DNA from 2 places in the Streptomyces sp. NPDC007205 genome. Region 2 is predicted to be linked to the other one. Evidence: predicted binding sites of a transcription regulator. Region 2 holds the regulator's gene; the other holds the start of a gene.
What was found. Region 2 encodes HrcA, which represses chaperone genes, less so after heat shock. Its sites were predicted from a motif close to TTNGCACTCNGNNNNNCNGAGTGCNAA; they were not measured.
Positions count from the first base shown of each region.

Region 1: the regulator HrcA is predicted to act here: its motif matches at 4,406-4,432, upstream of groL (chaperonin GroEL).

Region 1 covers NZ_JBEYEW010000003.1:312,033-317,676, reverse strand. Annotated here, with positions in the region: gene ABZ624_RS07870 (trehalose-6-phosphate synthase) at 1-802, opposite strand, end outside; gene ABZ624_RS07865 (glucosyl-3-phosphoglycerate synthase) at 877-1,821, opposite strand; SAM riboswitch class I at 1,951-2,098, shown strand; gene thrC (threonine synthase) at 2,116-3,399, shown strand; gene ABZ624_RS07855 (MoaD/ThiS family protein) at 3,396-3,671, shown strand; gene ABZ624_RS07850 (cold-shock protein) at 4,104-4,307, shown strand; gene groL (chaperonin GroEL) at 4,596-5,644, shown strand, end outside.
Region 2 covers NZ_JBEYEW010000029.1:49,158-54,801, forward strand. Annotated here, with positions in the region: gene ABZ624_RS32740 (MBL fold metallo-hydrolase) at 1-316, opposite strand, end outside; gene hrcA (heat-inducible transcriptional repressor HrcA) at 479-1,495, shown strand; gene dnaJ (molecular chaperone DnaJ) at 1,496-2,632, shown strand; gene ABZ624_RS32755 (nitronate monooxygenase) at 2,733-3,809, shown strand; gene ABZ624_RS32760 (16S rRNA (uracil(1498)-N(3))-methyltransferase) at 3,806-4,558, shown strand; gene ABZ624_RS32765 (VOC family protein) at 4,576-4,968, shown strand; gene ABZ624_RS32770 (hypothetical protein) at 5,260-5,644, shown strand, end outside.

The DNA of each region.
Region 1 (5,644 bases), on a different contig from region 2:
TCCGCTCCTCGACGTCCGGCTCGTGCGCACGCCTGCGCAGGAATTCCCCGTCCGCCCCCAGCCCGTGCACCCCGATCCGCGTGTCCGCGGGGATCCCGGACGCCAGGACCGCCTGCGCGCAGTCCCGGAACGCGTCCGCCCAGCGCCGCGTCAGGAACGCCACCCGGTCCGCCGCGAGCATGCCGGCCATGAGCTGTTCGCGGATGTCGTCCGGGAGCAGCGCGAAGTACTCCCGCGGCGCCCACGGCGTGTGCGAGAAGTGACCGATCCGCAGATCGGGGCGGAGGTCACGGAGCATCCCGGGCACCAGGCACAGGTGGTAGTCCTGCACCAGCACCGCCGCCCCCTCGGCCGCCTCCTGGGCCAGCGCCTCGGCGAACGCCCGGTTGTAGGCCTCGTACGACGCCCACTGCCGCCGGAACTCCGTGTCGAAGACCGGCTCCAGCGGGGTCTGGTACAGCATGTGGTGGACGAACCAGAGCACCGAGTTGGCGATGCCGTTGTAGGCGTCCGCGTGCACGGCCGGGTCGATGTCGAGCATCCGCACACGCTGCCCGCCGGTGTCCTCGGCCGGCAGCAGCCCGCCGTCCGCACGCCGTACGGCCTCCCGGTCGCCGTCGCCGAGCGCGGCGCACACCCACACCGAGCCCGCGTCCGAGCCGATGGCCGACAGCCCCGAGACCAGCCCGCCGCCGCCCCGCCTGGCATGCAGCGAGCCGGCCCCCTCGTCGGCGTACACCGTGTACGAAACCGGGCCGCGATTGGACGCGACCAGTACCTCAGCACCCTGCGTGGCAGCCATGGTCCTCAACCTAGCCCGGCCCGGAAACGCTCAAACGTACGGCTACGCCCGGCATGCAGCCGTATACGACGGGTTCACGCCACCTTGCGTTCGGCGTACTCCGCGATCTCCGCCATCGGCGGCCGTTCCTCGGTGTCCACCGAGTAGGTGCGCGGCTCGAAGCCGTCCTCGCCCCGCTCGAACTGGGTGAGGGAGGGGCGGATCAGATGACCGCGGGCCAGCCTCAGCTGGGCCGTGCGGTAGATCGCCGCCGCCATCCGGCCCAGCGCCTGTCCGTCCTGGTGCCGGTGCTTGCGGACCCCGACATCGACCTGGGCCAGCGCGTCCAGCCCCACCAGGTGCAGTGCGTCGACCAGCATGCCCAGCTCCACGCCGTAGCCGACGGGGAACGGCAGCTGCTCCAGCAGTGAGCGGCGGGCCGCGTACTCCCCGCCGAGCGGCTGCACGAATCCGGCCAGCTGCGGCCAGTGCATGTTCAGCAGCGGGCGGGCCATCAGCTCGGTGACCCGGCCGCCCTGCCCGGCGGCGCCGCCGAGCGGGCGGTCGTACATCGCCTTGACCAGGTCCACGTCCGGCTCGGTGAGCAGCGGGCCGACGATTCCGGAGACGAAGTCGGGGGAGAACTCCCTCAGGTCGGCGTCGATGAAACAGAGGATGTCCCCGCCGGTGACCAGCAGGGAGCGCCAGAGCACTTCACCCTTTCCGGGGACGGCGGGGAGGCGGGGCAGGATCTCGTCGCGGTGGACGACCCGGGCGCCCGCGGCGGCGGCGACCTCGGAGGTGCGGTCGGTGGAGCCGGAGTCGACGACGACGATCTCGTCGACGAGCGGCACCTGCTCCGTGAGGTCGTGACGGATGACCGCGACGATGTCGCCGACCGTCTCCTCCTCGTTGAGCGCGGGCAGCACGACGCTGATCGTCTGGCCCGTGCGCTGTTTGGCGGACAGGATCCGGTGGAGAGGGCGATCGGTCACGGACCAGGAGCGGGTGGCCAGCCAGCGCTCGACTTCTTCCAGCACGGTCTGTGGCTCCTCACGTTGTCTCGCGGTTCGGACGACTATCTCAACTGTCCTGGCCTTCGGTTACAGTCTTGAGCAACGCCGGTGACCATCGCATGTCGGGGGTCCCGGGCGTCCACAACCGAATACCGCTCATCCAGAGGGGCAGAGGGACACGGCCCGATGAAGCCCCGGCAACCCTCCAGCCGGTTCTTGTCACATTGATGTGGCGAGGCTCCCGGCTAGGGAAGGTGCCAAATCCGTCTCACGGCGAGATGCGTCGTGAGGAAGATGAGGAGAAAGGGCCTCGCCTCCATGGCTGTGCAGACAGTTGCAAGCTCCAGCAGTTCCACCGTCGACCTCGGTCCCGCCGCGGCCCTGAGCTGTCGCGAGTGCGGTCACCGCGTCCCGCTCGGCCCGGTGTTCGCCTGCGAGGAGTGTTTCGGCCCACTGGAGATCTCCTACGACTTCTCCGGCTACGACACCGAAGAGCTGCGCCGCCGTATCGAGGCCGGCCCCGCGAACATCTGGCGGTACGCGCCGCTGCTGCCCGTCCCGGCCGACGTGGCCGACAAGCCGAACCTGAACCCCGGCTGGACCAAGCTCGTCAAGGCCGACAACCTCGCCGCCGAACTCGGCGTCACCGGCGGCCTGTTCGTGAAGGACGACTCCGGCAACCCGACGCACTCCTTCAAGGACCGTGTCGTCGCCCAGGCCCTGGAGGCCGCCCGCGCCTTCGGCTTCACGACGCTCTCCTGCTCCTCCACCGGCAACCTGGCCGGTGCCGTCGGCGCCGCCGCCGCCCGGGCCGGCTTCCGCTCCTGCGTGTTCATCCCGCACGACCTGGAGCAGGGCAAGGTCGTCATGGCCGCGGTCTACGGCGGCGAGCTGGTCGGCATCGAGGGCAACTACGACGACGTGAACCGCTTCTGCTCCGAGCTGATCGGCGACCCGGCCGGCGAGGGCTGGGGCTTTGTCAACGTCAACCTGCGGCCGTATTACGCGGAGGGCTCCAAGACCCTGGCGTACGAGATCTGCGAGCAGCTCGGCTGGCGGCTGCCCGACCAGATCGTGGTCCCGATCGCCTCCGGATCCCAGCTCACGAAGATCGACAAGGGTCTGCAGGAACTGATCAGGCTCGGTCTGGTCGAGGACAGGCCCTACAAGATCTTCGGTGCACAGGCCGAGGGCTGCTCGCCGGTGTCCACCGCCTTCAAGGCCGGGCACGACGTCGTACGGCCGCAGAAGCCGAACACCATCGCCAAGTCCCTCGCCATCGGCAACCCGGCCGACGGGCCCTACGTCCTGGACATCGCCCGGCGCACCGGCGGTGCCGTGGAGGACGTCACGGACGAGCAAGTCGTCGACGCGATCAAGCTGCTGGCCCGCACCGAGGGCATCTTCGCGGAGACGGCGGGCGGGGTGACCGTCGGCGTCACCCGCAAGCTGCTCAAGGACGGCGCCCTGGACCCGGCGAAGACCACGGTGGTCCTCAACACCGGCGACGGCCTGAAGACCCTCGACGCGGTGGCCGGGACCGGTCTCACCGCCACCATCCGTCCGACCCTGGACTCCTTCCGAGAGGCTGGCCTCGCATGAGCGTGACCGTTCGCATCCCCACCATCCTGCGCACCTACACCGGCGGCCGGGCCGAGGTCGCGGCCGAGGGCACGACCCTCGCCGAGGTCATCGAGGACCTGGAGAAGAACCACACCGGGATCGCCGCCCGCGTCCTGGACGACCAGGGCAAGCTGCGCCGGTTCGTGAACGTCTACGTCAACGACGACGACGTCCGCTTCGAGCAGGGCCTTGAGACCGCCACCCCGGACGGCGCCGGTGTCTCCATCATTCCGGCGGTCGCCGGCGGCTGATCGTTACCTTGGGTAACTTCAGTTACCCATTGTTCATGGAATTGCCTCCTCCGTGAGAGAAGCGGAGGGGGCAATTCTGCGTGATTGAGCACGGTACAGTTGGGGAACCTGGTCACGGTTCCCCGGCCGTGGGCCCTGGATTTCATGCCGCACACCCCGCAAGAAGCAGCCAAAATGCGAGGGCTTTATGCGGCTTTTGTAACGTTTACGGGGCCCGACTTGCTCCGAAGTAGGGTGAATTCTCACCACATTCCGGACCCCTCGCGTCCAGAATTCTCGTCCGATTGACCTGTTGCAGACGGCAGTTGGACAGATACATTCAGCCGCGGTCGACGCGTTCCGGCGCACGCCCCCGACCGATTGGGGGGTGAGGTCTGACCCGGGTCCGCGAAGTGTGGATCTGTGCAAGGGCCAGTAATAGGGGAGTTAGGCATGGCTCAGGGCACCGTCAAGTGGTTCAACGCGGAGAAGGGGTACGGCTTCATCGCGGTCGACGGTGGTGCGGACGTCTTCGTCCACTACAGCGCCATTCAGATGGACGGCTACCGCACCCTGGAAGAGGGCCAGCGGGTGGAGTTCGAGATCTCGCAGGGCCAGAAGGGCCCGCAGGCCGACATGGTTCGCCTCAGCGCCTGAACGGTTTTCGCACGAAGGGCCCGCACCTCGCACAGGGTGCGGGCCCTTCGGCGTGTCCGGGCTGCCCCTGTTCGCACCGGGCTGATCCGGCTGAGCCGCTTGCACTCGACCATGCCGAGTGCTAATCATTGGCGTTAGCACTCTGAAGGTGAGAGTGACAAAGAAGGACCGGGTCGGTGAGGCCCGCAGGCCAGGTGGGGCAAGGAACCACGGGGCCGGCGAGCCGTCCGTCGCGGGCGCGGGCGCGGTCCGAAGGAATCACCCCCAGTCCTGGAGGGACCACTTCACATGGCCAAGATCATCGCGTTCGACGAGGAGGCGCGGCGCGGCCTCGAGCGCGGCATGAACCAGCTCGCGGACGCCGTCAAGGTGACGCTCGGCCCCAAGGGCCGCAACGTCGTCCTCGAGAAGAAGTGGGGCGCCCCCACGATCACCAACGATGGTGTCTCCATCGCCAAGGAGATCGAGCTCGAGGACCCGTACGAGAAGATCGGCGCCGAGCTGGTCAAGGAAGTCGCCAAGAAGACGGACGACGTCGCCGGTGACGGTACGACCACCGCGACCGTCCTCGCCCAGGCCCTCGTCAAGGAAGGCCTGCGCAACGTCGCCGCCGGCGCCAACCCGATGGCCTTGAAGCGCGGTATCGAGAAGGCCGTCGAGGCCGTCTCCGCCGCCCTGCTGGAGCAGGCGAAGGACGTCGAGACCAAGGAGCAGATCGCCTCCACCGCGTCCATCTCCGCCGCCGACACCCAGATCGGCGAGCTGATCGCCGAGGCCATGGACAAGGTCGGCAAGGAAGGCGTCATCACCGTCGAGGAGAGCAACACCTTCGGCCTGGAGCTCGAGCTCACCGAGGGCATGCGCTTCGACAAGGGCTACATCTCCGCCTACTTCGCGACCGACATGGAGCGCATGGAGGCGTCGCTCGAGGACCCGTACATCCTCATCGCCAACTCCAAGATCGGCTCCGTCAAGGACCTGCTCCCGCTCCTGGAGAAGGTCATGCAGTCGGGCAAGCCGCTGCTGATCATCGCCGAGGACGTCGAGGGCGAGGCCCTGTCGACCCTGGTCGTCAACAAGATCCGCGGCACCTTCAAGTCCGTCGCCGTCAAGGCCCCGGGCTTCGGCGACCGCCGCAAGGCCATGCTCGGCGACATCGCCATCCTCACGGGCGGCGAGGTCATCTCCGAGGAGGTCGGCCTCAAGCTGGAGAACGCGACCCTGGACCTCCTGGGCCGCGCCCGCAAGGTCGTCATCACCAAGGACGAGACCACCATCGTCGACGGTGCCGGCTCCTCGGACCAGGTCAACGGCCGGGTGAACCAGATCCGCGCCGA
Region 2 (5,644 bases):
GTTCCTCGCGCTCGTAGGCGAACACCACGTCGACCCCCACCGCCGCGTACACCTCCGCCCCGGCGAGCGCCGCCGCCCCGAAGACATGGTCGAAGTGGGGATGGGTCAGCGCGAGATGGGTCACACGGCCGCCGGCCAGTTCCTCGGCCTGGGCCCGCAGCCGCGCGCCCTCGGCCACGCTGGAACCGGCGTCCACCATCAGCGCCGTGCCCTCCCCGAGGACCAGCCCCACCGTGCAGTCCCAGCCCGGCAGCCGGCACCGCCCGACGCCGGCGGCCAGCCGCTCCCAGCCCAGCTCTTCCCAAGTCACCGTCATACCGCGACGCTAGCCGCACGAGCCGCCGTGACCGCACCGACCTTGCCCCGGGTGTACCCGACGGCCGTACACTGGGCCCGGGAGCGCTGGCACTCCCGTGCGAAGAGTGCCAGGCGGACGGATCGCGGAACAGAGGGGACGACGTGCTGGAGGTGCGCGCGAATGCTGAGTGAACGCAGGCTTCAGGTACTGCGCGCCATCGTCCAGGACTACGTCGGCACCGAGGAGCCGGTCGGGTCGAAGGCCCTGACCGAGCGGCACAACCTGGGGGTCTCCCCGGCGACCGTCCGCAACGACATGGCGGCCCTGGAGGACGAGGGGTTCATCGCGCAGCCGCACACCAGCGCGGGGCGCATCCCCACCGACAAGGGCTACCGGCTGTTCGTGGACAAGCTGGCGGGCGTCAAGCCCATGACCGCGCCGGAGCGGCGGGCCATCCAGAACTTCCTGGAGGGCGCCGTCGACCTCGACGACGTCGTGGCGCGGACCGTGCGGCTGCTCGCGCAGCTGACACGGCAGGTCGCCGTCGTGCAGTATCCGTCCCTGACCCGGTCCACCGTCCGGCACGTGGAGCTGCTCTCGCTCGCTCCCGCGCGCGTGATGCTCGTGCTGATCACGGACACCGGCCGGGTCGAGCAGCGGATGGTCGACTGCCCGGCGCCCTTCGGCGAGAGCTCGCTCGCCGACCTGCGCGCGCGGCTGAACAGCCGGGTCGCGGGCCGCCGGTTCGCGGACGTGCCGCGGCTGGTCGAGGACCTGCCGGAGGCCTTCGAGGCCGAGGACCGCGGTACGGTCTCGACGGTGCTCTCCACTCTCCTGGAGACACTCGTCGAGGAGAACGAGGAGCGGTTGATGATCGGCGGCACCGCCAATCTCACCCGCTTCGGGCATGACTTTCCCCTCACGATCCGGCCCGTCCTGGAGGCCCTGGAGGAGCAGGTCGTGCTCCTCAAGCTCCTCGGCGAGGCGAAGGATCCGGGCGTGACCGTGCGTATCGGGCACGAGAACGCCCACGAGGGACTCAACTCCACCTCGGTGGTGTCGGTGGGCTACGGTTCGGGCGGCGAGGCGGTTGCCAAGCTCGGCGTGGTCGGACCGACCCGCATGGACTACCCGGGAACGATGGGAGCGGTACGCGCAGTGGCACGGTACGTCGGACAGATCCTGGCGGAGTCGTAAGTGGCCACGGACTACTACGCCGTTCTCGGCGTGCGCCGCGACGCGTCGCAGGATGAGATCAAGAAGGCGTTCCGCCGGCTCGCGCGCGAGCTGCACCCGGACGTCAACCCGGATCCGAAGACCCAGGAGCGGTTCAAGGAGATCAACGCCGCTTACGAGGTGCTGTCGGACCCGCAGAAGAAGCAGGTCTACGACCTCGGCGGCGACCCGCTCTCGCAGTCCGGCGGTGCCGGTGCGGGCGGCTTCGGGGCCGGTGGCTTCGGCAACTTCTCCGACATCATGGACGCGTTCTTCGGTACGGCGTCGCAGCGCGGGCCGCGCTCGCGCACCCGGCGCGGCCAGGACGCGATGATCCGCATCGAGATCGAGCTGGACGAGGCGGCCTTCGGGACCACCAAGGACATCCAGGTCGACACGGCGATCGTCTGCAACACCTGCAACGGCGAGGGCGCGGCGCCCGGTACGACCGCCCAGACGTGTGACATGTGCCGTGGCCGCGGCGAGGTCTCGCAGGTCACCCGGTCCTTCCTGGGCCAGGTCATGACGTCGCGTCCCTGCCCGCAGTGCCAGGGTTTCGGCACCGTGGTCCCGACCCCGTGCCCGGAGTGCGCCGGCGACGGCCGGGTCCGCTCCCGCCGCACGCTCACCGTCAAGATCCCGGCCGGTGTCGACAACGGCACGCGGATCCAGCTCGCCGGTGAGGGCGAGGTCGGGCCGGGCGGCGGTCCCGCCGGTGACCTCTACGTCGAGATCCACGAGCTGCCGCACCCGATGTTCCAGCGGCGCGGTGACGACCTGCACTGCACGGTGACGATCCCGATGACGGCGGCGGCGCTCGGCACCAAGGTGCCGCTGGAGACCCTGGACGGCATGGAGGAGGTCGACATCCGGCCCGGCACCCAGTCCGGCCAGTCGATTCCGCTGCACAACCGGGGCGTCACGCATCTGCGCGGCGGCGGCCGGGGTGACCTGATCGTGCACGTCGAGGTGCAGACCCCGACCAAGCTGGACCCCGAGCAGGAGCGGCTGCTGCGCGAGCTGGCCAAGCTGCGCGGCGAGGAACGCCCGCAGGGGCAGTTCCAGCCGGGTCAGCAGGGACTGTTCAGCAGGCTGAAGGACGCGTTCAACGGGCGCTGAGACAGGGGGTACGGGGTGCTGCGGCACCCCGTATGCCGTTGTCCTATGCCATGAGAAGCCCCGATTCGGACTTGTTCGAAGGACGTGACAACATGCGGTCATGTCCTCCGCGCTGACCGATCTCTTCCCCCACCCGATCGTGCAGGCCCCCATGGCGGGCGGAGTCTCCGTCCCGCAGCTCGCCGCCGCCGTCTCCGAGGCCGGTGGCCTCGGGTTCCTCGCCGCCGGATACAAGACCGCCGACGGCATGTACCAGGAGATCAAGCAGCTGCGGGGGCTCACGAAGCGCCCCTTCGGCGTGAACGTGTTCATGCCGCAGCACGACGGCGCCGAGTCGGGCGCCATAGAGGTCTACGCCCACCAGCTGGCCGGCGAGGCCGCCTGGTACGAGACCGAGCTGGGCGACCCGGAAAGCGGCCGGGACGACGGCTACGACGCCAAGCTCGCCGTGCTCCTCGACAACCCGGTGCCCGTGGTCTCCTTCCACTTCGGTGTGCCGAGCCGGGAGGTGTTCGACAGGCTGCGCCGGGCCGGCACCGTCACCCTGGTCACCGCCACCACCGCCGAGGAGGCCCGCGCGGTGGAACAGGCCGGCGCGGACGCGGTGATCGCGCAGGGCGTGGAGGCCGGCGGTCACCAGGGAACCCACCGGGACCTCCCCGAGAACGACGGCTCCGGCATCGGGCTGCTCTCGCTGGTCGCGCAGATCCGGGAGGCCGTACGCATCCCGATCGTCGCCGCCGGCGGCATCATGCGCGGCGGTCAGATCGCCGCCGTCCTCGCGGCCGGCGCGAGCGCGGCCCAGCTGGGCACCGCCTTCCTCGCCACCCCCGAGTCCGGCGCCAACGCCCTGCACAAGCAGGCGCTGACCAATCCCCTGTACGCGCGCACCGACTTGACCCGCGCCTTCTCCGGCAGACCGGCCCGCGCACTGGTCAACCGGTTCCTGCGCGAGCACGGCCCGTACGCCCCCGCCGCCTACCCGGAGATCCACCACCTCACCGCGCCGTTGCGCAAGGCCGCCGCCAAGGCCGGGGACGCGCAGGGCATGGCGCTGTGGGCGGGCCAGGGCCACCGGATGGCCCGCGACCTGTCGGCCGGGCGGCTGGTGGAGGTGCTGGCCGAGGAACTCGACGCCGCTCGGACAGCGTTGTCGGCCAAGGGCGGCCCGCGATGACCGCGCCGGTGTTCGTCGTCGACTCGCTGGAAGGGGTGGGCCCCGGTTCGGTCGTCGACGTCACGGGTCCCGAGGGGCGGCACGCGGTCTCCGTACGGCGGTTGCAGCCCGGCGAGAACGTGGTGCTCACGGACGGCGAGGGCCGGGGCGCGGCCGGGGTCGTCGTCAGCGTGTCGGGCAAGGACCATCTGGTGGTCGAGCCGTTCGAGTTCCCGGTGGAGCCGGAGCCCAGCCCCCGGATCACCGTCGTCCAGGCGCTCCCGAAGGGCGACCGGGGCGAACTCGCTGTCGAGACCATGACGGAGACCGGCGTCGACGCGATCGTGCCCTGGCAGGCCGCCCGCTGCATCACCCAGTGGAAGGGCGAGAGGGGTCTGAAGGCGCTCGCCAAGTGGCGGGCCACCGCGCGCGAGGCCGGCAAGCAGTCCCGTCGGCTGCGCTTCCCCGAGGTCGCGGACGCGGCGAGCACCAAGCAGGTGGCCGCGCTTCTGGCCAGGGCCGACTTCGCCGCCGTGCTGCACTCCGACTTCGAGCACGTCAGCGAGCCGCTGGCCACCGCCCAACTCCCCGCCCAAGGCGAGATCGTGCTGGTCGTCGGCCCCGAAGGCGGTGTCGCGCGCGACGAGTTGGCGCTCTTCGAGGAGGCGGGTGCGAAGGCGTGCGTACTCGGTCCAACCGTATTGCGTACATCAACCGCCGGCACCGCCGCCGTGGCCCTGCTCCTGGGCCGCACCGGCCGCTGGTCCTGACACCGCCTGGGGACACTGTGGAACTCGCTCACGTACGGCTCCTGGTCACCGACTTCGCCGCCTGCTACCGCTTCTACGCCGATGTCCTCGGCCTCAACCCGCAGTCCGGGGCGACCGAGGGACCGTACGAGAAGTTCAGCCCGCACGCCGGCTCCGCGGGGATCGCGCTGCAGGACCGCTCGATGATGGCCGAGGTCCTCGGGGAGCTGGGCGAGACCGCCACCGGCCACCGCTCCCTGGTCGTCCTGCGCGTCGACGACCTGGACACCTACGTTGCGGAGATCACCGCCCGTGGTGCGGTTCTGCTGCACGGCCCGGCTCCCATGACCGACCGCATGCGCGTGGCCCACCTCAAGGACCCGGAGGGCAACCTCGTCGAACTCCAGGAGTGGCTGCTGCTGCGCGGCTAGGCCCTGTCGTCAAATTCCCGTCGTCCGCCCGTAAGGCGGGCCCGGCGGCGTCTGGTGCGTGCGATCGCAAGGCGCCGGAGCGCCCTCGTGGCGGAGCCACGTGGGCGGTTCGGCAACGCGGCTGGGGGTCCCCCCTCTGGGGGAGTGCGTGCCAGACGCCGCCGGGCAGGCGGGAATTTGACGACAGGGCCTAGGCGCTCCGTCGGGGGCGAGATGCGCTCCGAGCCCCGAACGGGTGAGTGGCCGTATGCGGTCTTCCCCGGTGTCCGGGCCGGTGGCAGTCTGCCCTGCATGGGGGTTTTGCGAGGGAATCGACGCGGGGTGCGGGTCGTGGCCGTGGCCGGGCTGGTCGTGGTGGCCGGTGGGGCCGTCGTGGCGTGTCAGCCCACTGATCTCAGTTCCGCCTCCGCCGCCTACACGACCGGCACCACCGCGACCGCCAGGCTCAAGCGGCAGCATGTCGACGTCAGTTGGCTCACCTGCACCGGCACCCACGGGAACGGCGGACGCGTGGCGGGGAAGACGCCCTCGCCGAGTGAGAGCACCGTCGTCTCCGTCGACTGCCGGGGCGCGACCAGGGACGGGCGGAAGATCACCGTCACGGGGAAGGTGACCAAGGCCGTCGACGGGGCGTGTGTGCGCGGCGATCTGACGGCCAAGGTCGGCGGCAGACAGG